Linked DNA regions of Corallococcus caeni. The protein of the gene in region 1 interacts with the protein of each later gene in a pairwise test. Links are inferred from orthologs where the notes say so. Each region holds a gene or a part of one and is shown in the gene's direction. Other genes may lie near its edges.

What was found.
Region 2: the proteins of odhB (region 1) and lpdA interact in binary tests that used the Escherichia coli proteins (3 or more experiments, as listed by UniProt). The link is inferred for Corallococcus caeni from one-to-one orthologs.

What each region holds. Positions count from the first base shown.
Region 1 is NZ_BTTW01000001.1:1,930,660-1,946,074, forward strand. Bases 5,594-8,593 are described here. They hold odhB (2-oxoglutarate dehydrogenase complex dihydrolipoyllysine-residue succinyltransferase), read left to right. Parts: upstream 5,594-6,481; coding sequence 6,482-7,705; downstream 7,706-8,593. Other genes in these bases: AABA78_RS07715 (2-oxoglutarate dehydrogenase E1 component), read left to right, coding at 5,594-6,492; AABA78_RS07725 (cold-shock protein), read left to right, coding at 7,870-8,073; AABA78_RS07730 (S9 family peptidase), read right to left, coding at 8,178-8,593. Outside these bases: AABA78_RS07695 (CheR family methyltransferase), read right to left, coding at 1-1,053; AABA78_RS07700 (response regulator), read right to left, coding at 1,050-1,916; AABA78_RS07705 (response regulator), read right to left, coding at 1,922-2,299; enoyl-ACP reductase FabI, read right to left, coding at 2,461-3,294; more of AABA78_RS07715, read left to right, coding at 3,604-5,593; more of AABA78_RS07730, read right to left, coding at 8,594-10,403; AABA78_RS07735 (S9 family peptidase), read right to left, coding at 10,558-12,738; AABA78_RS07740 (hypothetical protein), read left to right, coding at 12,828-13,607; AABA78_RS07745 (AHH domain-containing protein), read left to right, coding at 13,770-15,101; AABA78_RS07750 (imm11 family protein), read left to right, coding at 15,116-15,415. UniProt on the Escherichia coli protein: E2 component of the 2-oxoglutarate dehydrogenase (OGDH) complex which catalyzes the second step in the conversion of 2-oxoglutarate to succinyl-CoA and CO(2).
Region 2 is NZ_BTTW01000003.1:20,855-36,245, forward strand. The notes cover bases 5,012-7,987. They hold lpdA (dihydrolipoyl dehydrogenase), read left to right. Parts: upstream 5,012-5,788; coding sequence 5,789-7,186; downstream 7,187-7,987. Other genes in these bases: AABA78_RS14415 (hypothetical protein), read right to left, coding at 5,012-5,674; AABA78_RS14425 (helix-turn-helix transcriptional regulator), read right to left, coding at 7,183-7,987. Outside these bases: imidazole glycerol phosphate synthase subunit HisH, read left to right, coding at 1-435; AABA78_RS14385 (1-(5-phosphoribosyl)-5-[(5-phosphoribosylamino)methylideneamino]imidazole-4-carboxamide isomerase), read left to right, coding at 432-1,148; AABA78_RS14390 (imidazoleglycerol-phosphate dehydratase), read left to right, coding at 1,145-1,690; imidazole glycerol phosphate synthase subunit HisF, read left to right, coding at 1,690-2,451; hisN (histidinol-phosphatase), read left to right, coding at 2,448-3,230; bifunctional phosphoribosyl-AMP cyclohydrolase/phosphoribosyl-ATP diphosphatase HisIE, read left to right, coding at 3,227-3,844; AABA78_RS14410 (DofB protein), read left to right, coding at 4,067-4,510; more of AABA78_RS14415, read right to left, coding at 4,568-5,011; more of AABA78_RS14425, read right to left, coding at 7,988-8,184; AABA78_RS14430 (SDR family oxidoreductase), read left to right, coding at 8,287-9,243; AABA78_RS14435 (hypothetical protein), read left to right, coding at 9,308-10,798; AABA78_RS14440 (hypothetical protein), read left to right, coding at 10,906-11,112; AABA78_RS14445 (alpha-2-macroglobulin family protein), read left to right, coding at 11,217-15,391. UniProt on the Escherichia coli protein: Lipoamide dehydrogenase is a component of the glycine cleavage system as well as of the alpha-ketoacid dehydrogenase complexes.

The sequences.
Region 1 (15,415 bases):
CTCCAGCAGGCCCGGCAGGTAGTCCGGCGCCTGCTTCACGAGCAGCTCCAGCACCGCCGTCGCCCCGGCCACGTTGCCCTCTTCAATCCGCTCCAGCGCCTGCAGGTGCAGCCGCGCGGGCGAGGGCGGAGGGGACGGTGGCGGCGCGGGGAGGGCCGGCGGCGGCGCGGACAGCCGCCGGGGCGTGGGCGTCATGCGCGGCGTGGCCACGGGCTGCGCCACGGGCAGCTGCGCGAAGGTGCGCTCCTCCGGGCGGGGCTTGCGGAAGGCCTGCAGCTCCGGCGGCCCCTCGCGCGTGAGCCCCGGCGGCGCGCGGTCCACCTCCACCGTGCCGAGGAACAGCAGGCCCCCCGGCGCCAGGCTCCGCGCCAGGTGGACGATGGCCGCGTCGCGCGCGGACGGAGAGAAGTACGTGAGCACGTTGCGGCAGAGGATGAAGTCGAAGAGCCCGAAGCGCTCCGGCAGCGGCGCCAGCAGGTTCGCCGGAGCGAAGCGCGTCACCTTGCGCACCTCCGGGAGGATGGAGACCTGACGCCCGTTGAGCAGTTCGTACACGGGGTGCAGCGCGGGGGCGGACTCGCGCCGGGACCACGCGCCGTAGGTGCCGCGCCGCGCGGCCTCCAGGCTGGCCTCGTGCAGGTCCGTGCCCACCACCTCCACGGGCATCCCCGGGGGCGCGCACGCCAGCAGGCACGCGGCCAGCGAATAGGCCTCCTCGCCGGTGGCGCAGCCCGCGCTCCAGCCGCGCAGGTGCATGGCGCCGTGGCGCAGCGCGGACGGGATGCCCTCCTGCGTGATGTAGCGGAAGTGCTCCGGCTGGCGGAAGAAGTACGTCTCCCCCACCAGGACCGCGCGCACCAGCGTGTAGGCCAGGGGAGAGCCCAGCTGCTGCAGCTCGCTCAGGACCTCCGTGGGCACGCGTCCCCGGGCCAGCTCCGCGCGCAGCACGCGCTCCACCGCATCCTGTGCGATGGCGTCGTCGCGGAAGCCGGTGGTGTCCGCCACCACTTCCCGGGCACGGGCCAGAAGCCTCGGGTCGAGCCCCGCACTCATGCGCTCCGCTCTTCCTCCACCGGCGCGAGCAGCGCGGGCAGGTCGCGCAAGAGGCCGCGCGAGATGAAGACCTTCGGATCCAGGATGGGCAGCGCGCGGCCGCCGGTGCGCAGCATGCCCACGAGCCCTTCCTGCAGCAGGCCGTGCTCGGCGCCGCCCACCTTCTCGCGCCGGTCGATGTCGCCCGCCTGGAACTCCTCCGGGTCCTTCACCGTGTCCACGGTGAGCGCCAGCTGCACGCCCTCCGCTTCAATGACCACCAGCATCCGCTCCGCGATGGCCACCCGGTGCTCCACGCCCAGCCGCAGCGCCACGTCCAGCACGCACACCGCCTGGCCGCGCAGCTCCACGTATTCGCGCAGGTACGCGGGGCCGGTGGGCAGGGGCCGCGTCAGGGGCTGGAGCAGGACCTCCTTCACGGAGTCCAGCGGCACGGCGAACTCGCGCTCGCCCACGTTGAGCCGCAGCACCAGCATGGCGCCGGAGCGCGAGCGGCGCCGCGCGTTCTCCAGCGCCTCGCCCACGCGCGCCAGCAGCTCGTCCGCGCGGAAGGGCTTGGGCAGGAACGCCTCCGCGCCAAAGCCCAGGCACGCCTCCGCGCGCTGCTTCTCCGAGGAGATGATGATGACCGGGATGTCCGCCGTGCCCGGGTCCGCCTTCATCCGCTGGAGCACCTCGTCCCCGTCCATCTCCGGCATGGACAGGTCCAACAGCACCGCCGCCGGATGCAGCCGCCCCACCTTGTCCAGCGCCTCACGGCCGTTGCTGGCCGTGTGGATGGTGTAGTGACCGGAGAGGATGGCCCGCTCCAGCGCCAGGATGGCGTCGCTGTCATCCACCAGCAGCAGCGTCGGCAGGCTCACGGTGCTCAGCCCCCGTTCAGGAACTGGCGGACCGTCTTGGTCAGCTCGTCGTGGGACACCGGCTTCTGGATGAAGGCGTTGGCCCCGGCCTCCGAGCCGCGCTGGCGCAGGTCGTTGCCCTTCTCCGCCGTCAGCAGGATGACCGGCACCTTCTTCACCTGCGCCTGCGCGCTCGCGCGGACCTCCTTCACGAAGGTGATGCCATCCATCACCGGCATGTTGATGTCCGCGATCACCACGCTCACCGGCACCAGCCGCAAGAGCTGCAGCGCGCGCTGCGCGTCCTCCGCCTCGACGATGCTGACCTTGAGGTTCATCAGGTAGATCTTGAGGATGTTGCGGACGGTCGGACTGTCGTCCACCAGCAAGACGTTGGTGCTCACTGTGCCACGGCTCCTCGCACAGGCTCCGCGGGGTGCGGAGATGTCCTGCGCTGCATGAGTGATCCTACCGTGAGCGCTCCGACGGGCGAAAGCGGGGGGCTTCCGTCCGCCGGGAAGCCTGGCAGGCGAATGTCTGGGTTTTCCGACAAGGTTGGGTGGCGTCAGCCGTCCTTGGGCGTGGGGTTCGCGGGGACCCCTTCTGCCGGTGTCTCCACCGTCTCCACTGGGGGTGCGCCCACCGCGTGGTAGCCACCGTCCACGTGAATCATCTCGCCCGTGGTGGACGACAGCCAATCGGACAGGAGTACACAGGCCGTCTTCGCCACGTGGTCGTGGCTGTCCTTGTCGCTCCAGCCCAGCGGGGCCTGCTTGCCCCAGTACTGCGCCAGGGCCTTGAAGCCGGGGATGCCCTTGGCCGCGACGGTGGCCAGCGGGCCCGCCGCGAGCGCGTTCACGCGGATGCCCTTGGGCCCCAGGTCGCGCGCCAGGTAGCGCACGGTGGCCTCCATGGCCGCCTTGCACACGCCCATCCAGTCATAGATGGGCCACGCCTGCCGGTTGTCGAAGTCCAGCGCCACGATGGAGCCGCCCGGGGGCATCAGCGGCGCGCACGCCGTCGCCAGCTCCTTCACGGAGAAGGCGGAGACGCGGAACGCGGTCTGCACGCTCTCCCACGGGGTGTTGAGGAAGTTGCCGCCCAGCGCGTCCTCGGGCGCGTACGCGATGGCGTGCAGCACGCCGTCCACGCGGCCCCACTTCTGGCGCAGCGCCTCCGTCAGCGCCGGGAAGTGCGCCGGGTTCGTCACGTCCAGCTCCAGCACCTCCGTGCCGGGCTTGAGCCGCTTCGCGCTGCGCTCCGTGAGGGACTTGGCCCGGCCAAAGCCGGTGAGGATGACCTCGGCGCCCTGCGCGATCGCGTGCTCCGCGACGCCAAAGGCCAACGACTGCGGGGTGAGCACGCCGGTGATGAGCAGCTTCTTGCCCTGGAGGAGCATGTCGGTACGTTCTCGGTTAGGGAGGGAAGAGGGGGCGTGTGCTTACCACTCCTGAACGTGGGTGGGAGGCCCCGCCCCTCCTTATCCCTCCGGCCTCGGATGTACGTCCGTTCAGCATGCCAGGGAGGCTGGCGCCTCCTTTGAGCCCCTTCCAGCCAGGGGAATCCGGCCTTCGGTGAAGCTCCGCTCACTTGGAGCATGACTCCAGCTGCTCTCTTGAGCGAAGACAGGCAGCCGGGCATGACGCGGTTCAACAAACTGAGGCGAAAACCCCCCAACGCGGCGCCCATCCAGTAAAAGACCCCCGCCATGGCGAATTTCCAGGACAGCTTCCTCTCTGGTGCCAACATCGACTTCATCGAGGGGCTCTATGCCCGCTTCCTCGATGACCCCGGCAGCGTGGACGCGAGCTGGCGTGAGGTGTTCGAGCGCAACAACGGCACGGGCCGCCCCATCTTCAACGCGAAGCAGCTGGAGGCTCCCGCCCCGGCCGCCGCGGAAGGCAAGGGCAAGGGCAAGGCGAACGGTGTCGCCGTTCAGGCCCCGGCCGCCGCCGCGGCACCGCAGGCCCCGGCGGCTCCGGCGCAGGACATCGGGCTGCAGTCGAAGGTGGACCAGGCCATCACCGCCTTCCGGCTGCGCGGCCACCTGCGCGCGAAGCTGGATCCGCTGGACCGTCCGCGCCCGCAGCTGGGGCACGTGGCGGACGTGGCGCTGATGGACGAGAACCACTTCGCCGCGAAGGAGCTGGAGCAGGCGGTGGAGTGCAACAACGTCTTCCCGCAGCAGCGCGTGCGCCTGGCGGACCTGGTCACCCGGCTGCGCCGCACGTACTCCGGCCACATCGGCGTGGAGTTCATGCAGATGCTCGACAGCGAGCGCCGCCGCTGGCTCATGCAGCGCATGGAGCACAGCGACAACCGCACGCCGTTCTCCGTGGAGGACCAGCGCCACATCCTCACGAAGCTGTCGTACGCGGAGGGCTTCGAGAACTTCCTGCACACGAAGTACGTGGGCGCCAAGCGCTTCAGCCTGGACGGCGGCGAGGCCCTCATCCCCATGCTGGACGCGCTGCTGGAAGTAGGCAGCGCCATGGGCCTGAAGGAGCTGGTCATCGGCATGGCCCACCGCGGCCGGCTCAACGTGCTGACCAACATCCTGGGCAAGAAGCCGGATCAGATCTTCAGCGAGTTCGACGGCCCCAAGGACCCCAAGGCGTACCTGGGCCGCGGCGACGTGAAGTACCACATGGGCTTCTCGTCGGACCACACCACCCGGGCCGGCAAGAACGTGCACCTGTCGCTGGCCTTCAACCCCAGCCACCTGGAGTGCGTGGGCCCCGTGGTGGAGGGCCGCGTGCGCGCCAAGCAGGACCGCGGCGGGGACGCGGAGCGCACCGGCGTGGTGCCGCTGCTCATCCACGGCGACGCGGCCTTCATCGGCCAGGGCATCACGTCGGAGACGCTCAACTTCTCCGGCCTCAAGGGCTACACGACGGGCGGCACGGTCCACATCGTCATCAACAACCAGGTGGGCTTCACCACCGACCCGTCGGACTCGCGCTCCAGCATCTACGCCACCGCCATCGCGCAGATGCTGGACATCCCGGTGTTCCACGTGAACGGGGATGACCCGGAGGCGTGCGTCCACGTGGCGCGCCTGGCGGCGGAGTACCGCCAGACGTTCAAGAGCGACGTGGTCATCGACTTCATCTGCTACCGCCGCTACGGCCACAACGAAGGCGACGACCCGTCCTTCACCCAGCCGGCGATGTACGACCTCATCCGCAAGCACCCGCCGGTGCGCGCGCTGTACGCGAAGGCGCTGGCGGAAGCCGGCCGCATCAGCGCGGAGGAGTCGGACAGCATCAAGCAGCGCTGCTTCCAGGACTTCGACGCGGCGCTCACCCGCGCCCGCCAGGAGAGCCAGTTCAAGGAGCCCAACGCGCTGGAAGGCCTGTGGAAGCCCTACAAGGGCGGCCTCCTGAAGAACGCGCCCCAGGTGTCCACGGCGGTGGCCAAGGCCACGCTGCGCGACGCGCTCCAGAAGCTGGCCACCGCGCCGGCGGGCTTCAACGTGCACCGCGACGTGGAGCGCACGGTCCTCAAGAAGCGCCAGGGCATGCTGGAGAGCGAGGAGCTCCAGTGGAGCGAGGGCGAGTCGCTGGCGTACGCGACGCTCCTGTCGGAGGGCTACACCATCCGCCTGTCCGGCCAGGACAGCGAGCGCGGCACCTTCAGCCACCGCCACGCGGTGCTGCACGACACGCAGACGGGCGAGGAGTACGTGCCCCTGCGTCAGTTCCCCACCGGCAAGGCGACGTTCAACGTCTGGAACAGCCCGCTGTCGGAGATGGGCGTGCTGGGCTTCGACTACGGCTACAGCCTGGACGTGCCGGACGGCCTCACCCTGTGGGAGGCCCAGTTCGGTGACTTCGCCAACGGCGCGCAGATCATCATCGACCAGTTCATCGCCGCGGCGGAGAGCAAGTGGCGCCGGCTGTCCGGCATCACGCTGCTCCTGCCGCACGGCTACGAGGGCCAGGGCCCGGAGCACTCCAGCGCGCGCCTGGAGCGCTTCCTGGACCTGTGCGCCGAGGACAACCTCCAGGTCTGCTACCCCACCACGCCCGCGCAGATCTTCCACCTCTTGCGCCGCCAGGTGCTGCGCCCGGTGCGCAAGCCGCTGGTCATCATGTCGCCCAAGAGCCTGCTGCGCCGTCCGGAGGCCATCAGCCGCATGGACGACCTGGCCACGGGCGCGTTCCAGGAAGTGATTCCGGACGCGAAGGCGGACGCCGCGAAGGTGAAGCGGCTGCTCTTGTGCAGCGGCAAGGTGTACTACGACCTGGCCAAGGCCCGGGACGAGCGCAAGGACGACTCTATCGCCATCGTGCGGGTGGAGCAGCTCTACCCGTTCCCGCAGGACGAGCTGGCGAACCTGGTGGCGAAGCTGCCGTCGCTCCAGGAGCTGTACTGGGTGCAGGAGGAGCCGCGCAACGCGGGCGGGTGGCACTTCATGTTCCCGCGCCTGCACGACCTCCTGTCGCACCGTTCGCAGCAGCAGACGGTGAAGCTGGGCTACATCGGGCGCGCCGAGGCCGCCAGCCCCGCCACCGGTTTCACGAAGACGCACGACTACGAGCAGCAGCTCATCATCGAAGAAGCCATCCTCCGAGGACCCCAGAATGGCCGTTGAACTGAAAGTCCCCCCGCTCGGCGAATCCATCACCGAGGCCGTCGTCGGCAAGTGGAACAAGAAGCAGGGTGAGTCTGTCTCCGCGGACGAGCCGCTCGTCGTGCTGGAGACCGACAAGGTCACCATCGACGTGCCCTCCCCCGCCGCCGGCAGCATCGCGTCCATCGCCTTCAAGGAGGGCGACAAGGTCCGCGTGGGCGACGTGCTGGGCACCATCGAGGCCGGTGCTGGCGCCGCTGCCGCTTCGCCGGCCGCTGCCGCCGCCACGCCCGCGCCCGCCCAGGCCGCGGCGCCGGTGACGTCCGCCGCCGCCCAGGCCCAGAGCGACGCGCGCATCACCCCCACCGCCAAGAAGATGGCGGAGGAGAACCGGGTGGACGTGGGCCAGCTGAAGGGCTCCGGCACCGGTGGCCGCATCATGAAGGAGGACGTGCAGGGTCAGCTGAACCGCCCGGCCGCCACCCCTTCCGCGCCCCCGGCCCCCGCCGCGCCGTCCGGCCCGCGCCCCAACGCCGCTCGCGAGGAGCGCGTGCGCATGACGCCGCTGCGCAAGCGCGTCGCGGAGCGCCTGCTCCAGGCCCAGTCCAACGCCGCCCTGCTCACCACCTTCAACGAGGTGGACATGGGCGAGGTGATGGCGCTTCGCAAGAAGTACAACGACAAGTTCCAGGCGAAGCACGGGGTGAAGCTCGGGTTCATGAGCTTCTTCATCCGCGCGTCCGTGGAGGCCCTCAAGGCGTTCCCGCAGATCAACGCGGAGATCGACGGCGAGGACGTCATCTTCAAGCACTACTACGACATCGGCGTGGCCGTGAGCGGCAGCCGCGGTCTGGTGGTGCCGGTGGTGCGTGACGCGGACAAGCTGTCGCTCGCGGAGCTGGAGAAGACGGTCGGTGACTACGGCGGCCGTGCGCGCAACGACAAGCTGACGATGTCGGACCTCACGGGCGGCACGTTCACCATCACCAACGGCGGCATCTTCGGCTCCATGCTGTCCACGCCCATCCTGAACCCGCCGCAGACGGGCATCCTGGGCATGCACAACATCGTGGAGCGCCCCGTGGCCCGCGACGGCCAGGTGGTCATCCGGCCCATCATGTACATCGCCCTCACGTACGATCACCGCTTGGTGGACGGCCGCGAAGCGGTGCAGTTCCTGGTGCGCGTGAAGGAGTGCATCGAGGACCCCGAGCGCCTGCTGCTCGACATCTGACCTACTCCGCCGCACATGACTGTGCGGGGGTGGAAGACGGGCATTCCCGGTGGGCCGGCTGGACTTCCAGTCGGCCCTTTCACTACAAATAGCTCTGTCTCCCCGGTCGTCGGGCAGAACGGGCGGCCTTCCCCACGGCTGCTCTGCAAACGCAAGGAAGCGCAATGGCAACTGGTACCGTGAAGTGGTTCAACGACGCGAAGGGCTTCGGCTTCATCACCCAGGACGGCGGCGGCGAGGACGTGTTCTGCCACCACACCGCCATCAACATGGATGGGTTCCGCACCCTGGCCGAGGGCCAGAAGGTGGAGTTCGAAGTCACCAAGGGCCCGAAGGGTCTGCAGGCGCAGAACGTCCGCGCGGCGTGAAGTGACGCGTCTCAGCCATTCCTCACGGACTGGTTGAAGCAACAGAGGCCCGGCCCCCGAAAAGGGAACCGGGCCTCTGCCTTTTCAAAGGCGGGTGTGCCGCCCTACTTCTTCAGGTTCTGCTCGAAGTGGGCGATGACGCGCTCGTACTGGCGCTCGGTGATGAGCGGGTCCGGCACCATGTGCGTGAGGCCGGACAGGGGCAGCAGCTGGTGCGGCTTGCCCGCGCGGAACAGCGCGTCCGACAGCTTCAGCGTGTGGAAGAAGTAGACGTTGTCGTCCGCGGTGCCGTGGATGAGCAGCAGCGCGCCGATGGGGCTGTCCTTCTTCGCGTACGTCAGCAGGCTGCTGACCTCGTAGGCCTGGGGCGACTCCTCGGGCAGGCCCAGGTAGCGCTCGGTGTAGTGGGTGTCGTAGTCGCGCCAGTCCACCACCGGGGCGCCGGACACCGCGGCCTTGAAGAAGTCCGGGCGCTTCAGCGCGGCCAGCGCGGCCATGTACCCGCCGAAGCTCCAGCCGGTGATGCCCACGCGGCTGAGGTCCATCTCCGGCACTTCCTTGGCCAGCGCCTGCACCGCTTCAATCTGATCATCCAGGGTGACGGTGGCGAAGTCGTTCTTCACCGCGCGGTTCCACTCGGAGGTGCGCAGCGGCGTGCCGCGCCCGTCCACCTTCACCACCAGGAAGCCGTGGTCCGCGAACCACTGGCTGAGCAGGTGCGCGGCCATGGACTGGTGCACCACGGTGACGGTGGGGCCCGCGTAGACCTCCACGATGACGGGCAGCTTCTGGCCGGGCTTGAAGTCGCGCGGCTTCACCAGCGACGTCCAGAACTTCTTCGGGCCCACCTGGCGGATCTCGAAGTTCGGCGTGAAGGACGGCTCCTGCGCGACCTCCGGCAGCTCGCCCAGCTTCGAGCCGTCGCCCTTGAGGACCACGGTGCGGGGCATGGCCTTGGGGCCCTGCGTGTTGAGGACGATGAGGCCGCCGTTCTTGGAGACGAGCCCGCCCTCCACGGCCGGACCCGTGGTGCCGGTGGCCACCTTCTCCGGAGCACCGCCGGCCTTCACGCGCCACAGGTGGCTCTCCGTGGGGTTCGGGTCGCCGGTGAAGAACAGCGTCTTGTCCGCCTGGACGAAGCGCGCGAGGTTGCGGAAGCCCGCGTCCGGCTTCACGACGGAGCGGTCCAGCTCACCGCTCGCCTTGCGCAGCTCCACCTCCGGGCCGCCGTTGCGCTCGGTGTACCAGAGGAAGCCGGAGCCATCCTCCAGCCACAGCGGGAAGTCCTGGGCCAGCTCCACCCAGGCGTTGTCCTTCTCCGTGAGGAGGACGCGCGTCTTGCCCGTGGCGGGGTCCACCGCGAGCACCTGCTCCTCCGTCTGGAGCCGGTTCTGCACCACGATTGTCAGCGGCCCGCCCTTGTCCCACTTCACCGTGGCCAGGTACGGGTACTTCTGCGCGTCCCACTGCGCCCACACCGTCTTGCCGCCGGTGACGGGGGTGACGCCCAGGCGCACCTTCGCGTTCGCCTTGCCGGGACGGGGGTACGGGAAGATCTCCCCGCCCTTCTCCGGGTGCATCACGTCCACGATGGTGAGCTTCTCCACGTCGGCCGTGTCGGACTCCGTGTAGGCGATGGACTTCGAGTCCGGGCTCCACCAGTAGCCGGAGAAGCGGCTCATCTCCTCCTGCGCCACGAACTCCGCCAGGCCGTGCGTCTTCTGCGCGGTGCCGCCCTGCGTGACGCGCTTCTCCTGGTTGGCGGCCAGGTCCACCCGGTACACGTCGTGCTCGCGCACGTACGCCACCTGCTTGCCGTCCGGGGACAGGCGCGGGTCGATGACGCCGGGGCCCGTCTTCACCTCCGTGGACTTCCCCGTCGCGCGGTCCACCACGTAGAGGCGCCCGGAGAGGGGCACCAGCAGCTGGGTGCCGTCCTCGGAGAGGTTGTAGGAGGTGAAGCCCCGGGCGCTCACGCGCATGCGCTCGCGGCGGGCCTTCTCTTCCGGAGACAGCGTCTCCTCCGCGCCCTTGAGGAGGGCCTCGGGGGTGAGCAGCTCACGCGCCTGGCCGTTGGCCACGTCGAACGCGTAGAGCATCTGCACGTTGGACGTGGGGGAGGTGCGCAGGAAGAGGACGGACTTCTCGTCCGGGGTGATGCGCGTGCCCACGGGGCGGCCGCTCTGGAAGCGGCGCGTCTCGGCGTACTGACGCAGGAAGGTGTCCGGCTGCTTTTGCGAAGGGGCCATGGCGGAGGGTTTGCGCTCCTGGGCGATGGAGGGGGCGCTGCTCATGAGGAGAAGCGCGGCGGCGGTAAGGACCTGACGCATGCGTAGCTGAATCCCCGCGCGGGGCGGGGCTCCTTTCGCGGGAAGGTGCGGGCAAGCCTACACTCCGGCCGCCGCGCGGCCCCCTCAACGTCCAGCCCTGGAGAGGATTCCCACCGGAAGCGGACGAAGCCCCCGGGGCACCCGAGGCCTCCCGCTACTTCAGGTTCTGCTGGAAGTGGGCGATGACGCGCTCGTACTGACGCTGCGTGACGAGGGGGTCCGCCACCATGTGCGTGAAGCCGGACAGGGGCAGCAGCTGGTGCGGCTTGCCCGCGCGGAACAGCGCGTCCGACAGCTTCAGCGTGTGGAAGAAGTAGACGTTGTCGTCCGCGGTGCCGTGGATGAGCAGCAGCGCGCCGATGGGCCCCTCCTTCTTCGCGTACGTCAGCAGGCTGCTGACCTCGTAGGCCTGGGGGTTCTCCTCCGGCAGGCCCAGGCACCGTTCGGTCGCGTGCGTGTCGTAGTCGCGCCAGTCCGTCACTGGCGCTCCCGCGACGCCGGCCTTGAAGAAGTCCGGGCGCTTCATCACGGCCAGCGCGGCCATGTAGCCGCCGAAGCTCCAGCCGGTGATGCCCACGCGGTTCAGGTCCATCTCCGGCACCTCCTTCGCCAGGGCCTGCACCGCTTCAATCTGATCATCCAGCGTGACGGTGGCGAAGTCGTGCTTCACGGCGCGGTTCCACTCGGCGGTGCGCAGCGGCGTGCCGCGGCCGTCCACCTTCACCACCAGGAAGCCTTGATCCGCCATCCACTGGTCGAGCAGGTGCATGGCCATGGACTGGTGCACCACGGTGACGATGGGTCCGCCGTAGATGTCCACGATGACAGGCAGCTTCTGGCCGGGCTTGAAGTCGCGCGGCTTCACGAGCGAGGTCCAGAACTTCCTCGGGCCCACCTGGCGCACCTCGAAGTTCGGCGTGAACGACGGCTCCTGGGCAATCTCCGGCAGCTCGCCCAGCTTCGTGCCGTCACCCTTGAGCACCACGGTGCGCAGCATGCTCCTGGGGCCCTGGGTGTTGAGGACGACGAGGCCTCCGCTCTTGGAGACGCTGCCACCTTCCACGGCGGGGCCGGGGGTGCCGGTGGCCACCTTCTCCGGATTGCCACTGGGCTTCACGCGCCACAGGTGGCTCTCCGTGGGGTTCGGATCCCCGATGAAGTACAGCGTCTGGTCCTTCTCCACGTAGCGCGAGAGGGCCCGGAAGCCGGCGCCCGGCTTCACCACGGAGTGGTCCAGGTCGCCGTTGGCCTTGCGCAGCTCCACCTCCGAAGCGCCGTTGCGGTCGGTGTACCAGAGGAAGCCGGAGCCATCCTCCAGCCACAGCGGGAAGTCCTGGTGCAGGTCGATCCACGCCGCGTCCTTCTCCGTGAGCAGCACGCGCGTCTTGCCCGTCGCCGGATCCACCGCGAGCAGCTGCTCCTCCGTCTGGAGCCGGTTCTGCACGAGCAACGTCAGCGGCCCGCCCTGGTCCCACTTCACCGTGGCCAGGTACGGGTACTTCTGTGCGTCCCACTGCGCCCACACCGTCTTGCCGCCCGTGACGGGCGTGATGCCCAGGCGCACCTTCGCGTTCGCCTTGCCCGCGCGCGGAAAGGGGAAGGACGCACCGGGCTGCTCCGGGTGCATCACGTCCACGACGGTGAGCTTCTCCACTCCGGAGGTGTCGGACTCCGCGTTGGCAATGAACTTCGCGTCCGGGCTCCACCAGTAGCCGGAGAAGCGGCCCATCTCCTCCTGCGCGACGAACTCCGCCAGGCCGTGCGTCTTGTCCGCCGTGCCGCCCTGCGTGACGCGCTTCTCCTGGTTGGCCGTGAGGTCCACCCGGTAGACGTCATGCTCACGCACGTACGCCACCTGCTTGCCGTCCGGGGACAGGCGCGGGTCGATGACGCCCGGGCCCGTCTTCACCTCCGTGGACTTCCCCGTTGAGTGGTCCACGACGTAGAGGCGGCCGGAGAGGGACACCAGGAGGCGCTTGCCGTCCTCGGACAGGCTGTAGGACGTGAAGCCCCGGGCGCTCACGCGCATGCGTTCCCGGCGGGCCTTCTCTTCCGGAGACAGCGTCTCCTCCGCGCCCTTGAGGAGGGCCTCGGGGGTGAGCAATTCGCGCGTCTGACCGCTGGCCACGTCGAAGGCGTAGAGCATGCGCACGTTGGACGTGGGGGAGGTGCGCAGGAAGAGGACGGACTTCTCGTCCGGGGTGATGCGCGCGCCGACCGGGCGCCCGTTCATGAAGCGTCCTGTCTCGGCGTACTGGCGGAGGAAGGACGAGGACTCCTGGGCCAGGACCGGCATCCCCAGGAGGAGCAGCGCGACGGTGACGAATGGACGCATGCGTGATTGAACCCCGCGGGGCGGGGCTCCTTTCGCGGCAAGATGGGTCACGTCTCCAACGCCGGAGTCTGGAGGGGATTTCGTCCCGCATGAATTCGAAAGATGACGACGCCCTGCGCCACCTGCGCCTCGCGGGCGTGGTGCGGCTGGGGCTGGGCGGTGGCCGTGGCCCGAAGGATGCCTACGTGTTCGACCCGCACCGGCTCGCGCTGCCCGCGTGGGCCTGTGCCCTGGGCGACGCAGGGCCCCCTGCCCTGCTCGTCACGCTGGACCGGCACCTGGATATCGTCGTGCCCGAGCGCCCCGCCGACATGCCGGACCGCTCCGCCGGCCTGCGCGCGCTGGACGAGCACGCGCGGTGGCGCCTGGACGTGCGCAACTACGACCACATCATCGCGGCGATGGAGGCGAACCTCGTGGGCGACGCGCTGATCATCGCGCGCACCCGGCCCCGGGGCTCCTTCGCCGGAGACACGTACGTGGACACCCGGGGCCGCTCGCACCGCATCGTGTCGGTGACGACAGTGGACCGCGCGGCGGAGGCGTACCTGCACCCCGGCCCCACGGACGCGGTGCGCGACGTGCTGGAGGCCACGTCCGCCGTGCTGCTGGACGTGGACCTGGACTGCTTCACCAGCCTGAGCGACGCGGACCCCACCACCGTGCTGCCATGGCCGAAGTCCGTCATCCGCGAGTTCCTCCTGCCCCCCGACTCGGAGCCCTTCTGGGACGCGGTGCTGGGCAAGGCGGTGGCGCTGACGCTGGCGCGGGAGCCGCATCACTGCGGCGGACTGCTCGCGTCCGGGGAGCTGTTCCGCGACGTGGCGGAGGTCCTCTTCCGCGAGCTGCTGCGCGTCGAGCCGCCGTGACAGCGCGCAGCGGATGAGGTGAGCACCCCATGAGTGTTGGCCCCGGCGGAGGAACCGGGTGAGGGCGGGGTTTCGTTTCATGCCGGGTAGAGTTCCCCCATGGCCCAGCCCCACGTCCCGGGCAAACCTCACCGCCCTCGAGCCTCCGCTGTCACTGTCCGGGTGACGCACGCAGCCGTCATTGCGTGGATACTGCTTGTGGGAACAGGCTGTGCGGCGTCCCGGAGCGTGCGGCTCAGCACGGGCCGAGGCCCCACCCGTCTCCACGCGCCGCAACGGGACGTCCGGCCCCCGGCACTGGATGAAGACGCCTTCGGGGCCACGGTCGCGGACCTCGCACGCACCGCGCCTGTTTCCACCCATCCGAGGGAAGCAGCTCTGCGGCTGCTGGCTGCCTCCCTCCCATCACATCCCTATGCCCATGTGCGTGGACACCTGGGGCTCATCTCCGTGCAGGCGCCAGGACGAGGACACCTCCGGCTCACCGAGGCTCCAGCTGAAGCGCTGACGGCGGCGTATGGCCGATGGTGCAAGCGCAAGGAACTCTCCGGTGACTGCCTTCACCTGCTGGAGCGTGGGCCTACGCTGGACGAGGACGGCAAGCGCACGCTGGCCTTCTCCATCGCATTGGACTCGGTGTGGGACGAAACGGAGAGCGCGCTACGAGGCATGACGGATCGCGAGGCACTGCTTTCGATGATCGTCACGACGAGTGCCCTGTACCTGGGCCTGTGGCTGCTGCCGGAGCCGGTATCCAAGGGTGTTGCCGCCACCCTGACGGCTGCGCTCATCGCCTACCTGGGCGTCGACACGGTATGGAGCCTCATCCACGGATGGATACAGCTCACGGAAGCGGTGGCGGAGGCCACGACCTTCGACGCCCTCCGGGACGCGGGTGAGCAGTACGGCAGGGTGATGGGAGAGAACGCCGCGCGGGCCTTCGTCATTCTGGCCACGGCGGCACTGGGCAGCACCGCGGAGACACTGGCCGCGAAGGTGCCCACGCTGCCCGGTTCGGCGCAGGCGTCGCTCGTGGGCGTAGCGCAAGGAGGCTTCCGGCTGGGGTCGGTCGCGCAGGTGCACTCCGTCGCGGTGTCCACGACGGGTGACATCCTGCTCACGCTGGCACCAGGCGCGGTGGCGGCGGGTGGGCCCGTGGACGTGCCTGGGCCGAAGCACCACATCGCGTCGGATAAGTTCAGCACTTCGACCGCGAACGGGGGACCGTGGACGCCGCGCTACCAACAACTCTTCGACAAGGCAGGTATGTCCCTGAATGATCCGGAGAACCAGGTTCACGTTCCGGGGCACAAGGGGCCACATCCGCAGGAGTACCACGAGGAGGTCTTCGAACGGTTGAGGCTGGCGACCAGCACATGCCGGACGATTCAGCAGTGCCGGGTCGACCTGACGGAGGCGCTGAGGATCCTCGCGAAGGAACTCGCCACGGAGAACACCTTGCTCAACAAGCTGGTCACCCGGAGTGGTGGATGAGGCAGGATGCCCGTGTGACGCCTCGGTACTTCAAGCTCACGGACGATGTGACGATGCCTGGCCGATGGGAGCTTGGGACGCCCGTGGATGCCCAGGGGCAGGACCACGGCTCCTGGCTGTTCATGCAAGGCAGTCCCGCGCGTGTGGAGGGAACGCTGCGCGTTCCGACCTACGCGCAGGGAAGAGCGCTCGATTTCTCGCTCGCGGATGCCGGTGCAGTCCCCGTCGTTTCCCAGCGCGTCGCGGAGTTGCTGTCCCGACTGGCTCCCGGGGACGTGGAGCTGTTTCCGGTTGCGCTGGATGACACCGCGGAT
Region 2 (15,391 bases), on another replicon or contig:
GCGGCGGCGCGGCTGGCTCCGGGACGCGAGGCGATGCGCAAGGCCCTGGACGCGGGCCTGCCGTGCCTGGGCATCTGCCTGGGCATGCAGCTGCTCTTCGAGGAGAGCGACGAGGGGGCAGGGCAGGGACTCGGCTACTTCCCGGGCCGGGTGACGCGGCTGGCCGCGCGGCATGTCCCCCAGATCGGCTGGAACGACGTGGAGGAGGACCGGGCGCTTAAGTCCGCGCGGCTGTCCACCGTGTACTACGCGCACAGCTTCGTGTGCCGTGCCGTGGAGCCGCGCGAGGTGGTGGGCTGGACGACCCACGAAGGCGACCGGTTCCCCGCCTCCGTGCGGCGCGGCAACGTGCTGGGCGTGCAGTTCCACCCGGAGAAGTCCTCCGACGCGGGCGTGCGCTTCGTGCAGGCGTTCCTCCAGGAGGTGGCCTCGTGATCGCCATCCCGGCCATCGACCTGCGGGAAGGCGCGTGCGTGCAGCTCGTGGGAGGCTCCTACGAGGCGGAGCGCGTGCGCGTGAATGATCCGCTGGATGCCTTGAAGCAGTGGCTCTCGCTGGGCTTCCGCACGTTCCATGTCGTGGACCTGGACGCGGCGCTGGGCAAGGGCTCCAACGCGGATGTGGTGGCGCGGCTGGTGTCGTATGCCCCGGGCCTTACCTTTTCGGTGGGCGGCGGTGTGCGCGAGGCCTGGCGGGTGGAGGCGGTGCTCGCGGGCGGGGCGTCCTCGGTCGTCGTGGGGACCCGCGCCATCGAGGATCTCGCCTGGCTCACCGAGGTCTCGGAGCGCTTCCCGGGCCGCGTGGTGGTCGCCGCGGACGTGAAGGGCCGCGAGGTCGTGACGCGCGGCTGGACGGCCGGCAGCGCGCGCGACATCCGCGACGTGCTGTCCGCGCTGGAGCCCCTGCCGCTGGGCGGGTTGCTCGTCACGGCGGTGCACAAGGAGGGGCAGCTGGGCGGCGTGGACCTGCCGCTGATGGAGGAGGTGGCCCGTTCGAGCCGGCACCGGATCCTTGCCTCCGGCGGCGTGACGACGTTGGAGGACCTGCGCGCGCTGGCGAAGGTGGGCGCGCACGGGGCTGTGGTGGGCATGGCGCTTTACACAGGACGGCTGGATGCGCGCGCGGTCGCGCGGGAGTTCACGGAATGAGCACGGTCACGACGGTCGTCCGGGAAACGAAGGAGACGCAGGTCACGGTGGAGCTGGCGCGCGGCACGGGCGTGGCCCGGGTGGACACGGGCCTCAAGTTCTTCGACCACATGCTCGCCACCTTCGCGCGCTACGCGGGGCTGGACCTGACCCTGCGCGCGCGCGGCGACCTGCGCCACCACCTGATGGAGGACGTGGCCATCACCCTGGGCACCGCCGTCCAGCGCGTCATCCCCGCCACGGCGGCGCGCTACGGCGAGCGCACCCTGCCCATGGACGACGCGCTGGTGCAGGCGTGCCTGGACGCGGGCGGGCGCTTCTACTACCGGGGCCCGCTGAAGAACCGGCTGTACGAGCACTGGATGCGCTCCTTCTGCGAACACTCGCGCATCACGCTCCACCTGCGCGTGCTGCGCGGGAAGGACAGCCACCACCTCACCGAGGCGGCCTTCAAGGCGCTGGGGCTCGCGCTGCGCGACGCGATGGTGGACTCCGGCGTCGTCTTCAGCATGAAGGGCAGCGTCTCCCTGGAGGTGAAGTGATGCTCCGCCGACGGATCATCGTCTGCCTGGACGTGAAGGGCGGCCGCGTGGTGAAGGGCATCCAGTTCGAGGGCCTGCGCGACGTGGGCGACCCGGTGGAGCTGGCGCGGCGCTATGAGGAGGCCGGCGCGGACGAGGTGACGTTCCTGGACATCTCCGCGAGCGCCGAGGAGCGGCAGACGCTGTGGGACCTGGTCCAGCGCACCGCGGAGCGCCTCTTCATCCCGCTCACGGTGGGCGGCGGCGTGCGGACCGTGGAGGACGTGGGGCGCGCGCTGCGGGCCGGCGCGGACAAGGTGAGCATCAACTCCGCGGCCGTGGCCACGCCCGAACTGCTCACCGGCTGCGCGGAGCGCTTCGGCGCCCAGTGCGTCGTGGCCAGCATCGACGCGAAGCGGGAGGGCGACCGCTACCGCGTCTACACGCACGGAGGCCGCCGCCCCACCGACCTGGACGCGGTGGCCTGGGCGAAGGAGTGCGTCCGGCGCGGCGCGGGCGAGGTGCTGCTCACCAGCATCGACCGGGACGGCGCGCGCACGGGCTATGACCTGGACCTGACGCGCGCGGTGGCGGAGGCCGTGGACGTGCCCGTCATCGCCTCCGGCGGCGCGGGCCGCGCGGAGCACGTGCGAGACGCGCTGACGATTGGCGCGGCGGATGCGGCGCTGGTGGCCGGCATCCTCCACGATGGCCTCACCACCGTGGGCGCCTTGAAGGCCCTGCTGAAGGACAACGGCATCTCCATCCGGAGCACGACATGAACGCGGACCCGAGAGATTTGATGGAGGCCGCCGCCGACGTGGCGCGCAAGGCCGGTGACGTGGCGCTGGACTTCTTCCGGCGCGGCATCGCCGTGGACACCAAGAGCGATGGAACGCCCGTGACCGTGGCGGATCGCACCGCCGAGTGGACCGCCCGCGAGTGGCTGGAGGCGCACTTCCCCGAGGACGGCATCCTGGGCGAGGAGTTCGGCGAGTCGCGGCCGGGCGCGAAGCGCCGCTGGATATTGGATCCCATCGACGGCACGAAGACGTTCATCCGGGGCGTGCCGCTGTGGGGCACGCTGGTCGCGGTGGCGGAAGGGGAGAACATCCTCGCGGGCGCGGCCTACTTCCCGGCCGTGAACGAGCTGCTCGTCGCGTCTCCGGGCCTGGGTTGCTTCTGGAACGGCTCCGCGGCGCGCGTGTCGGAGCAGGACTCGCTGGCGCAATCCGTGGTGCTCATCACCGACGAGCGCTTCCTCCAGAACCCCGCGAAGGGCCAGGCGTGGCGGGAGCTGTCCCGGCAGGCGTCCCTCTCCCGCACGTGGGGGGACTGCTACGGCTACCTCCTCGTCGCCACCGGCCGCGCGGAGGCCATGGTGGACGAGGCCCTGTCCCCCTGGGACGCGGCGGCGCTGCAACCCATCATCGAGGAGGCGGGCGGCGTGTTCACCGACTGGAAGGGTACGCGCACGGCGTTCGGCGGTGACGGCATCGCCACCAACGCGGCGCTGGCGAAGCAGGTGCGCGAGGTGCTGGGCAAGGGAGTGCGGCCATGACGCTGGACCTCTCCACGTTGAACTTCGACAAGGGCCAGGGGCTGGTGACGGTGGTGACGCAGGACGCGAGCACCGGCGACGTCCTGATGGTGGCGCACGCCGACCGCGAGGCGCTGGAGCGCACGCTCGCCACGGGCGAGATGCACTACCGCTCCCGCACGCGCGGCCTCTGGCACAAGGGCGCCACCAGCGGGAACACCCAGCAGGTCGTCTCCCTCACCGCGGATTGCGACGGTGACGCGGTGCTCGCGCGCGTGCGGAAGGCCGGCCCCGCGTGCCACACCGGCGAGGAGACCTGCTTCGGTGAAGGCCGCTGGGACACGCTCGCGCACCTGGACGCGACGCTCGCCGCCCGCGCGACGGGCCCCCTGCCGGAGGGCGCGAAGCCCAGCTACACGCGGCGCCTGCTGGAGGACCGGAACCTGCGCCTGAAGAAGCTGGGCGAGGAGGCCGCGGAGCTCGTCACCGCCTGCGCGGACGCGGACAAGCACCGGGCCGCCGAGGAGGCCGCCGACGTGCTCTACCACGTGCTCGTCGCGGTCCGACCCCTGGGCCTGACGCTGGACGACGTGAAGGCCGTCCTCGCCGCGCGCGCACGTCCGAAGGTGCCCTGAAATCCCAGGATTCCCCGGCGTGTCGGTTGCGACCCAGGCGGAGTTGTCCAACTGCACTGCATCCTCACAGCGTGGCTGGCACACAGGCACCCCAAAGGTGCAGGCGTGTGTCCGCTACTCTTCAAGTGCTTCTGTGATCCTGGTACAGATTCCGGTCTGCGACACGGGCCGTGCCCGACGAAGCGGCCCCGTCGTCATCAGCGTTCGCATCCCGGAGGCTTCGTGTCTGCCACGTACCAATCCGAACTCATCGACCGCGTCCTCTTCTCGCGCTGGCACAACCCGCCGACGAAGGATGACGTCCAGGCCATCATGGCGCAGATGGAGGAGGCGACGCAGCGGCTGGGACAGAACGTGCTGTACATCGCGTCCATCAGCCCCAAGGCGAAGGTTCCCGATGCGACCGAGCGCGCGCACCTGAACCAGATGGTGGCCGAGGGCCGCCGCTACTGTGAGCAGTCCTGGCTCGTGTACGAGGGCACGGACCTGCAGCACAACCTCCAGCGCGTCATCATCTCGGGCGTGCTCATCCTCACGCGCACGTTCGACAACTACCTGTCGGTCGCGAAGTCGGCGGACGCCATCGTCAAGGACGTCTCCACCGCCCTGAAGAAGGACGCGACGTCCATCTTCCGCCAGGCGCGCGACCGCGGCCTCATCGCCTGAGACCCACGCGGGCGACGTCGGAGGCCCTCCGACGCCGCGTGCGTGATGGCGCCCGCGCTACCGGGCGCCGATGATCTCCAGCTCCTTCAGCTCCACTCCCGGCCGCTCCGGAAGGACGCTCAGCGCGTCCACGTCGAGCAGGGGGACCGCGGGCTTGCAGATCTCCCACCTGCCCGTGCCGCGGAAGCGGCAGACGGTGGGGTCCACGAAGTACCCCGTGCCTCCCGGCCCAGCGCGCCCCACGCCCTCCGGCGCGCGGACGTGCGCCCGCAGCGAGCCCGGCCCCGTGGCGAGCACCTGGAAGGACACCGCGTACTTCAGCACCGGCGCGTACTCGAGCCGCAGCGTGCCGTCCGAGCCCGAGCCCGTGCCGCTGCTCGCCAGGGGCAGCTTCACCCCCGACAGCTCGTCCCGGTCGAACGCGCGGAACGCGTCTCCCGGCCCCGTCGGGTGATCCGGTTCGATGGGCTTCGTCTCCACCGCGCCCTGCGTGTGCAGCGTCGCCAGCTGGGGTGCTCGCGAGCCCTGCTGCACCGCCGCCGCGTTCAGGAGCGGGGCGGGCAGCTGCCCCGTCTTCACACAGGTGGGAGCCAGCGTCTCCAGCAGCGCCAGGAGCGGCGGCTCCACGGTCGCTCCCGTCAGGGCCGCGGGCCCCACGGCCTGGCGCACGAGCTCCTGGCAGGTCGCGCCCAGGGCGGGCCCCGCGTGCTCCAGGCTCCACTGCGCCTCCTGCAGGGCAGGGTTCCCCCGGTTCGCGGCCTCCTGCAACGCGTGCGTCACGGCCTGGCCGCAGGGATTGTCGTCCGGCGCACAGCGCTCACAGAGGGTGGCGAGCAGCTCGCGGGGCAGGCCGTCCTTCGCGGTGAGGGGCGCGCGGGAGGCCAGGGCAGGGCCCCTCGCGCAGGCGGCGGCGGGAGGGGTGGGACAGTCGCCGAGCTGCCGGCGCGCATCGCTCCAGGCGGTCCCTGCATCCGCAGAGGTGCCTCCGTCGGACGCGAGCAGGTCCCCGAGGACGGCGTCCAGGCTCCGGCACGCGGCGGGGCCCAGGTCGGGCGGGGTGAGCCTCACCGGCGTCGCGGCCGGTGGCTGCCCGGGGGCCGGAGCGGGCGGGGTTTGATGCGACACGTAATAGAGGCGGGCGAACGCCAGCAGCGCTACTAGCATCAAGAGAAGCGTGTGGAGCGGGAAGCGACGCACGAGCAAACTCCTTGATTCCAACCGGGACCGGGGGTTATCAGCGCCCGCGAGTTCCATCCGCAAAAATGACCGGAGGCGTGTGTGGCTGAGACTTTCGACGTGGTGATCATCGGCTCGGGTCCTGGCGGCTATGTGGGCGCCATCCGCGCGGCCCAGCTCGGGCTGAAGACGGCCATCATCGAAAAGGACAAGCGCCTGGGCGGGACGTGTCTGCACCGCGGGTGCATCCCCACCAAGTCGCTCCTGTGGACGGCGTCGCTCTTCCACCACATCAAGGAGTCGTCCGACTTCGGCATCGACGTGGCGAACCCCACCGTGAACTGGGCCAACGCCCAGAAGCACAAGGACAAGGTCGTCACCAAGGGTGCCAACGGCATCGACTTCCTGATGAAGAAGAACAAGATCACCGTGGTGAAGGGCCACGGCCGCATCTCCGGCAAGGGCAAGGTGGAGGTCACGGCGGAGGACGGCTCCAAGCAGACCCTGGAGACGAAGAACATCATCATCGCCACGGGCTCCGTGCCCAAGTCCCTGCCGAACGTGCAGGTGGACCACAAGCGGGTGATGAACAGTGACTCCATCCTGACCATCGACCGCATCCCCAAGAGCATCATCGTCCTGGGCGCGGGCGCGGTGGGCTGCGAGTTCGCCTCCGTGTTCAACCACGTGGGCAGCAAGACGGCCATCGTGGAGTACATGCCCGCGCTGCTCCCCATCGAGGACGCGGACGTCTCCAAGGAGCTGGACAAGATCTTCCGCCGCCGCGGCATCGACGTGCACACGGGCTCCGCGGTGCAGAAGGTGGAGCACACGGCGGACGGCGTGCGCGTCACCATGAAGGTGGGCGAGGAGACGAAGACGCTGGAGGCGGAGATCCTCCTGTCGGCGGTGGGCCGCGCGCCCGTCACCGAGGAGGTGGGCCTCAACAAGACGTCCATCCAGACCGACCGCGGCTTCATCAAGGTCGACACGCTGTGCCGCACCAGCGAGCCCAACGTCTACGCCATCGGCGACGTCATCCCCACGCCGATGCTGGCGCACATGGCCAGCGCCGAGTGCGTGATGGTGGTGGAGCACATCGCCGGGAAGAACCCCGCGCCCATCAACTACGACCTGACCCCGTCGGCCACGTACTGCTACCCCGAGGTGGCGTCCGTGGGCCTCACGGAGAAGAAGGCCAAGGAGCGCGGCTACGACGTGAAGGTGGGCATCGCCCCCTTCGGCGCCGTCACGAAGTCGGCCATCTCCAACGAGTCGATCGGCATGATCAAGATCGTCTCCGACCGGAAGTACGACGAGGTGCTGGGCATCCACATCATCGGGCCGCACGCCACGGAGCTGCTCGCCGAGGCCTGCGTCGCGATGAAGCTGGAGATCACCACCGAGGAGCTGGCCCACACCATCCACGCGCACCCGACGCTCTCCGAGATCATGCACGAGGGCGCCGAGGCCACGCTGGGTCACCCGCTGCACTTCTAGCGGGCGCGGCGGCCCGGCCCCTTCTTCCGGCCGGGTCCGCCGTAGAGCGCCACGAGTGAGGCCGCCAGCGCGGCCAGCCGTTGGCGCAGCGGTTCCGGGGCGAGCACCTCCACGCCCGCCCCGATTTCGCACAGCTGGGAGACCGCGATGGACTCCCGCTCGAAGTCCAGCGTCACCTTCCGCTTCCCACCGCGTGCCGCGGGCGCCTTGTCGATGCGCTCACCGTCGGCCGGGGGACGCAGCCTCCGCAGCGCCGCTTCGCCTTCCTGCGTGCAGGCGAGGGTGACGTCGTAGCGGGGGCGCTCCACGGCGAACTTCGCGCACCAGTCCTTCCAGAACGCGGGCAGGTCGAAGCCGTGGGGGCGGGTGAAGCCCTGGGGGGAGAGCCGCACGTCGCCAATGCGCCCGCCCCGGAAGACGCGGGGGCCCTTGTTCGTCCCGGCGACGAGGTACCAGCGGTCCGCCTTGATGACGAGCCCGTAGGGGTCCACCGTCCGGCGGGAGCGGGCGCCGTCGAAGTCCTGGTAGCTCAGCGACACGCGGCGGTCCTGCCAGGCGGCGTCGCGCAGCTTGCCCAGGTGCGGCAGCGGCTCGCGGCCGGTGAACCAGCCGGAGGCGTCCACGTGGAGCCGCTGGCGCGCGTGCTCCAGCGCGGGTTGCTGGAGGGCGGGGAGGGCCGCGGCCAGCTTCACCAGGCCCGTGCGCAGCGGCGTGGACAGGCCCAGGTCCTCCAGGGCTCCGGGGGCTCCCAGCGTGGCCAGGGCCTGGAGCTCCGGACGCGTGAGGCCGGTGAGCTGCGTGCGCCAGCCCTCCATCAGCGCCACGCCGCCCGCCGCGCCTCGCGTCGCGTACACGGGGACGCCCGCCGTCGAGAGGGCGTCGAGGTCGCGGTGCACGGTCCGGCTGGAGACCTGGAGCTCGCGCGCCAGCTCGCCCACCGTGCTGCGCGGGCGGACCTGGAGGCGCATCAAGAGGTGGACGAGGCGATCCGCGCGCATGGGCCCTCCGGGCTTGGGGTGAGGTGCAGCCTGGACCGGGAATCATGACAGGGGTTGTCAGGATTGGGCGTGCAAGGTGGCGCGTGAAAGGGGAGCACTGACATGAAGCCACTTGAGGGACAGGTGGCCCTGGTCGCGGGAGCGACGCGGGGCGCGGGCCGGGGAATCGCGACGATGCTGGGGGCCGCGGGGGCCACGGTGTACTGCACCGGGCGCAGCGTGCGGGGCCGGCTGGCGAGCGGGGACTCGCGGCCGGAGACGATCGAGGAGACGGCGGAGCAGGTGACGGCGCTGGGCGGGAAGGGCATCGCGGTGCGGGTGGACCACACCGTGGAGGAGGAGGTGGAGGCGCTCTGCCAGCGCATCCGCGCGGAGGCCGGGAAGCTGGACGTGCTGGTCAACGACATCTGGGGCGGGGAGACGCTGCACGAGCTGGGGCTGGCCTTCTGGAAGCAGTCACCCGCGAAGGCGCGGCTCATGTTCGACCGCGCCGTGTACACGCACCTCTGCACCAGCCGCTACGCGGTGCCGTTGATGCTGGAGCGCGACCGGGGGCTCATCGTGGAGGTGACGGATGGGGACTCGTTCGGGTACCGGGGCGGCGTCGCGTATGACGTGACGAAGATGGCGGTCATCCGGCTGGCCTTCGCGATGTCGCGGGACCTGCGCCGCACGAACGTCACGGCGCTGGCGGTGACGCCGGGGTTCCTGCGCTCGGAGGAGATGCTGGATGGCTTCGGGGTGAAGGAGGCGAACTGGCGCGACGCGGTGAAGACCGTGCCGGACTTCATCGCGTCGGAGACGCCGTCGTACGTGGGCCGCGCGGTGGCGGCATTGGCGGCGGATCCGCACGTCCACCGCAGGGCGGGGCGCGTGGTCGCGTCGTGGACGCTGGCGCGCGAGTACGGCTTCACGGACCTGGATGGTTCCCAGCCGCACTGGGCGGAGTACTTCGAGCGGACGTACGGGAAGGCGTACACCGTCGCGGACGACGCGGCGTATGCGTCGTGGCTGGGGGGCGCCATCGAAACTGTCTGCCCGGACTGGCCGCGGTACTGACCGCGCACGCCCCATCCCCGGCGGCGGGACGAAGCGCTATGGTCTGACGCGAGAGGTCGCGCACATGGCCAAGGGGCACCGCAGGAACGACGCGCCGGAGCGGATCGACGAGACCCGGGTCGCACCGCTCGACGACGACCTGGACGAGACGGAGGAGGTCCGCACCGAGCAGACCCAGGTGCCGGCCTCCACGCAGCGGGCCGCCGCGGAGGCGGCCCGCGCGTCCGCGAGCGGTGCGGGCCGGAAGTCCTGGGGCAACCAGACCCGCGTCGCGCCCACCACGGGCGCGGCCATTCGCGCCGCGGAGCTCACGGGCCTCGAGACGCGGATGACGCCGCCGCCCGTTCCCGACGAGGACCTCGTCGAGGAGACCCGCGTGGACGGCCTCACGCCCCCGCCTCCGCCCAACGCGCGCGAAGGCTGGGACGTTCGTGGCGAGGATGACGACGAGGGCTTCGCCGCGCCGCAAACCGCCTTTCGCCCCTCGCGTGGCGGTGCACGCGAGGAAGGGCAGGGCCTTCCGGAGATCGCGCGGCCCGGTCGTGCGGTGACTCGCGAAGAGGGGCAGGACCTTCCAGAGATCATTCGTCCAGGTCGAGGCGGCACGCGGGACGACGGTCAGGGGCCTCCAGAGAACGCGCGCGCGGGCCGTGGTGGCGCGCGTGAAGAAGGCCAGGGGCTTCCGGAGATCATCCGTCCGGGTCGGAGTGGTGCTCGTGAAGAAGGCCAGGGCCTGCCGGAGATCGTCCGCCCTCCCCGGAGCGGTGGCTCCGCGCGCGGCGGCGGCCGTGAAGAAGGGCAGGGCCTTCCGGAGATGGCCCGCCTGGGCCGCACAGGCGCGCAGGATGAGTCCATCGAGCTGCCGGAGCTCATCCGCGCGGGCCGTGGCGCCGAGTTGGACGGAAGCTCCCCCGAGCCGCCTCGCGCGGCACGCGCCGACAGTCCGCCGAAGGCCAGCCGGCCGGAGCCGATGATCTTCGCGCCCCTGCCTTCCGCGCAGGCTGCGAGCCAGGCCGCGCAGACGCCCGAGCTGCGCACGATGTTCGCCACCCACTCCGCGCTGCTCGCGGAGCGCCTCAAGACCGAGCTCCAGCACAAGATCTACGGCCGCTCCCCGCACCGCATCCTGCGCGTGGACGAGCCCGAAGGCCCCAGCACCGCGGGCGGCAAGCAGGCCCGGCAGGCCATCTCGCTCGTGGACCGCAAGGGCGTGGCCCCCGCGCTCGTCGCGGGCTGGGTGGACGTGGCCAGGGGACAGGCCTCGCTGCGCAACCACGAGGCCGTGGCCCGGCGCTACGAGTTCCAGCACGGCAGCCCCCTGGAGCTCGCGCCGGAGGAGTACGAGAAGTTCCTCACCGACGTGGACGAGGTGCTGCGCACCGCCGCCATCCAGGTCCGCATCCTCGTGCCGGACGAATCCGCGCCCACCCGCGCCACCGTGGGCCCGCAGGCCCCGCGCGCGACGGGCGTCGCCGTGCGCTGGGTGATGCTGCTCGTCGCCGTGGCCTTCCTGCTGGGACTCGCCGCCGGGAGCCTGCTGCTTCCGCGCGGGTAGAGCCCCGCCACTGTCCGTTGAAGGAAGGGCGCTCGCGCACCGGTGCGATGGCCGGTGCGCGGTCCCCCTTCCACCTTGGTGTCTCCCCCATCCGGCCGGAGGCATCCATGGCGTCACCCGCCCGTCGTCCCAAGTCCCACTGGCGCAAGCTGCTGGGTGGCTGTGTCGTGTCCGTCGCCCGGGCCTTCGCGCCCACGTCCGTGCTCGCGGACGGCCCTCCGGTGCTGGATGTCCGGCCGCGTTACCCCCGCGTCACGGGCCGGGACTCTCAGTCGCTCGGAATCCGAGGCGCGGATCCGCGGCTGCCGGGATGACTCGGGAGTGAAGGCGGGGCGGGGGGCCCCATGGTACGGTGCTCGCGTCATTTTTCAGGGGGGACAGCCACGTGTGCCCGCCCTGGAACTCCGTGAGCCCCACCATGCGCAGACTCTCCCTGCTGGCCCTCTGCCTCGTCGTCGCGACCGCGTGTTCGCGGGGCGACAAGGACGCGAAGGGCGGCCCGTCGGAGACCGGCACCGCGCCGACTCCGTCCTCGAAGTCCCCTGGCCTCGCCGTCGAGCCGCTGCCCGAGCCTCCCGCGCTGAAGATCGACGCCCAGGACGCCGCGGAGCAGGGCCCGCTCACCATCGCGGCCGTGCGGCCCCAGGGCCAGGCCTACGGCAACGTCCGGCCGACCATCACCTTCACCAAGCCGATGATCGCCCTGGGCTCCGTCGCCGCGGAGCGCGGCCTGGCGGCGCCCGCGAGCATCTCCCCCGCGCTGGAAGGGGAGTGGCGCTGGCTGGGCTCCGCGAGCGTGGAGTTCGTGCCGGGCTCCCCCGTGAAGCTGGGGACGCAGTACACGGTGACGGTGCCCGCGGGCCTCAAGGCCATGGACGGCACCGCGCTGGCGGAGCCGTACACCTTCCAGTTCGAGACGCCGCGCCCCGCCATCCAGACCGCGCAACCGGAGGCGGAGTACCGCTGGCTGGAGCCGGAGCAGGTCTTCACGCTGACCTTCAACCAGGCGGTGAAGGACCTGGCGCAGCACGCGCGCCTGGAGCCCGCGACCGGCGCGCCCGTGCCGCTCACGCTGGTGAAGGCGACGCCGTACGCGGAGCTGAAGGAGACGCAGGTGGGCAGCGGCCCGGAGCGCAAGTCGCAGGACCGCCGCGTGAAGTACGAGCTGAAGCCCGCGCGGAAGCTGCCCGCGGGCACGCAGTTCACCCTGGTGGTGGACGGCGAGCTGACGGGCACGGACGGCCCGCTGCCCATGGGGGAGGCGGTGCGCTACGCGTACGCCACCTACGGCGCGCTCAAGATGGAGTCCGCGGGCGCGTGCGTCTTCACCTGGGGCGAGGAGAAGTGCTCCTACGGCCCGCTCATCCTCTTCACGTCCAACGAGCTGGACGCCGAATCGCTCAAGGGCAAGGTGACGCTGGAGCCCAAGGCGGAGATCGACTGGGAGCGCGTGCAGACGCAGCGGCCGTGGGCGGGCGCGGAGCTGAAGAACCCCTACGTGTCGCTGCCCGGCCGCTACCGCCCCGGCACCACGTACAAGATCAAGGTCGCCGCGGGCTACAAGGACCTCTTCGGGCAGACGGGCCCCGCCTTCCAGGGCGAGGTGACGCTGGCGGACGTGGATCCGGCCTTCGACTCGGGCTCGCGCGAGGCGCTGGTGGAGGCGTCCGGTGACGGCTCCATCCCGCTGGTGACGACCAACGTCCCGGAGATCCAGGCGGAGGTGTGGTCGCTGTCCCCCGCGCAGCTCGCGCAGCTCATCGACACCAACGAGTGGCCGTCCACGGAGCCCTTCCGGACGACGGTGGACACGAAGGCCGCGCGCAACGTGGAGCGCACGTCGCCGCTGGACCTGCGCCAGGCGTTCAACGGCGCGAAGACGGGCCTGTTCCTCGCGCGGCTCACGGCGCCGACGCTCAAGGAGCGCTACCCGCACCGCGTCATCGGGCAGGTGACGGACCTGGCCGTGCACGCGAAGCTGGGCGCTGCCTCCGGCGTGGTCTGGGTGACGTCGCTGGCGACGGGCGCCCCGGTGCCGGACGCGCAGCTGACGCTCTGGGACAAGGCGGGCACGGAGCACTGGACGGGCACGACGGACGCCAATGGCCTGGCGAAGGTGCCGGGCCTGTCGGAGCTGCTCAAGCCCAAGGACGAGTCCTCCTGGAGCACGCCCTGGGCCATGGTGTCCGCGGTGAAGGACGCGGACATCGGCGTGACGCTGTCCACGTGGGAGGGCGGCATGTCGCCCGGCGCGTTCTCATTGCAGAGCGCGTGGGAGGGCCGCGTCCCGGACAGCCTGGGCTTCGTATTCGCCGACCGCGGCATCTACCGCCCCGGTGACGACGTGATGCTCAAGGGCGTGGCGCGCTACCGCCGCCTGGGCGTGCTCAAGTCGCCGCCCGCGAACACGAAGGCGCAGATCACGGTGACCAGCTCGCGCGGGGAGAAGGTCTTCCAGACGGAGGCCGCCGTCACGAAGTACGGCACCTTCCGCGCGGACCTCAAGCTGGGCAAGGACCTGCCGCTCGGCTACTACGACGTGGCCGCGAAGCTGAAGGTCGGCGGCGAGTCGCTGAGCTACGGCGGCACCTTCCGCGTGGAGGAGTACCGCGCGCCGCAGTTCCGCGTGGACGTGGCGGTGCCCAAGAGGGACGCCGCGGCCGGCGATCCGCTCACCGCCCGCGTGGACGCGCGCTACCTGTTCGGCGGCGCCATGGGCGACGCGCAGGTGCGCTGGAACGTGCAGCGCGCCAGCTCCTTCTTCGCGCCCCCGGGCAACGAGGCCTTCACCTTCGGCGTGAACACCTGGTGGTGGGACGACGAGCACCCGGAGACCAGCACTGAATCGTTCGGCTCCGGTGACGGCCGCACGGACGCGCAGGGGCAGCTGGCGCTGGCGCTGGGCACGGCGGACGCGCCCGGCGGCAAGACGTGGGAGTACACGCTGGAGGCGGAGGTGGAGGACGTCAACCGCCAGCGCGTCGCCAACCGCAACCTCATCATCGTGCACCCCGCGGACGTCTACGCGGGCCTGCGCCTGCTCTCCACCGGCTTCGCGGAGGCGGGCAAGGAGGTGGGCCTGGAGGTCATCGCCGTCTCCCCGGAGGGCAAGCGCCAGGACGGCGTCGCGGTGGACGTGAACGTCAAGCGCCGCGACTGGAAGTCCATCCGCAAGAAGGGCGACGGCGGCCAGTGGTTCACCGTCACGGAGCCCGTGGAGACGGAGGCGGCGAAGTGCTCGGTGAAGAGCGCGGCGACGCCGCAGGCGTGCAGGTTCACCCCCGCGGAGCCCGGCCTGTACGTGATGGAGGCGGTGGCCACGGACGCGAAGGGCCGCAAGGCGACGACGCGCGACTCGCTCTACGTCACCGGCTCCGGCTGGGTGTCCTGGCAGCGCAACGACACGGACCGCATCGACCTGGTGGCGGACAAGCAGCTGTACGACGTGGGGGACACCGCGAAGGTGCTGGTGAAGAGCCCGTACCCGCAGGCGGATGCGCTCGTCACGGTGGAGCGCGAGGGCGTGCTCAGCGTGCGCCGCGTGAAGCTCAAGGGCAGCGCCACCGCGCTGGACATCCCGCTGGGCGAGGGCGCCATCCCCAACGTCTACGTGGGCGTGGTGCTGGTGCGCGGCCGCGTGGAGGCGGCCAAGGGCATCGAGTCCGGTGACGACCCGGGCCGCCCCGCCGTCCGCGTGGGCTACACGCAGCTGCGCGTGGAGAAGAAGGCCAAGCGCCTGTCGGTGGCGCTGACGCCGGACGCGCCGGAGAAGCGCCCGCGCGACAAGGTGACGGTGGACGTCGCGGTGAAGGACTCGGCGGGCAAGGGCGCGAAGGCGGAGGTGACGCTCTGGGCCGTGGATGAAGGCGTGCTGCGGCTGACGGGCTACAAGGCCCCGGATCCGCTGGACGCGATGTTCCAGGAGCGCGGCCTGTCGGTGCGCATCGGCGAGCCGCTCATCCACCTGGTGCTGCGCAAGCTGTACGGCGAGAAGGGCTCGCGGCCGGGCGGCTCCGGCGGCTCCGACACGACGGGCTCCGGCATCCGGTCCAACTTCAAGACGACGGCGGTCTTCCAGTCGGTGGAGACGGACGACCAGGGCCAGGCGAAGGTGGAGTTCACGCTGCCGGACAACCTGACCACCTTCCGCATCATGGCCGTGGCCGTGACGGACGCGGACCGCTTCGGCGTGGGGGAGAGCAAGGTGCAGGTGGCCAAGCCGCTGCTGGCGCTGCCGGCGCTGCCCCGGCTGGTGCGCGTGGGCGACAAGGCGGAGGCGGGCGTGGTCATCCACACCACGAACCCGGCCATCAAGGAGGCCAAAGTCACCGCGCAGCTCACCGGCGTGCGCGTGGAGGGCCCCATGGAGAAGACGGTGCAGCTGGACGGCAAGGCCCGCGAGGTGCGCTTCACCTTCGTGGCCGAGCAGCCAGGCACCGCGGTGCTGCGCTTCGCCGTCGCGGGCGGCGGGGAGACGGACGCGGTGGAGCAGAAGATCCCCGTGCAGCTGCCCGTGGGCATGGAGGCCGTGGCGGTCTACGGCGACACGACGAGCGAGCGCGTGGAGGGGCTCCAGCCGCCGGGCGGCGTGCG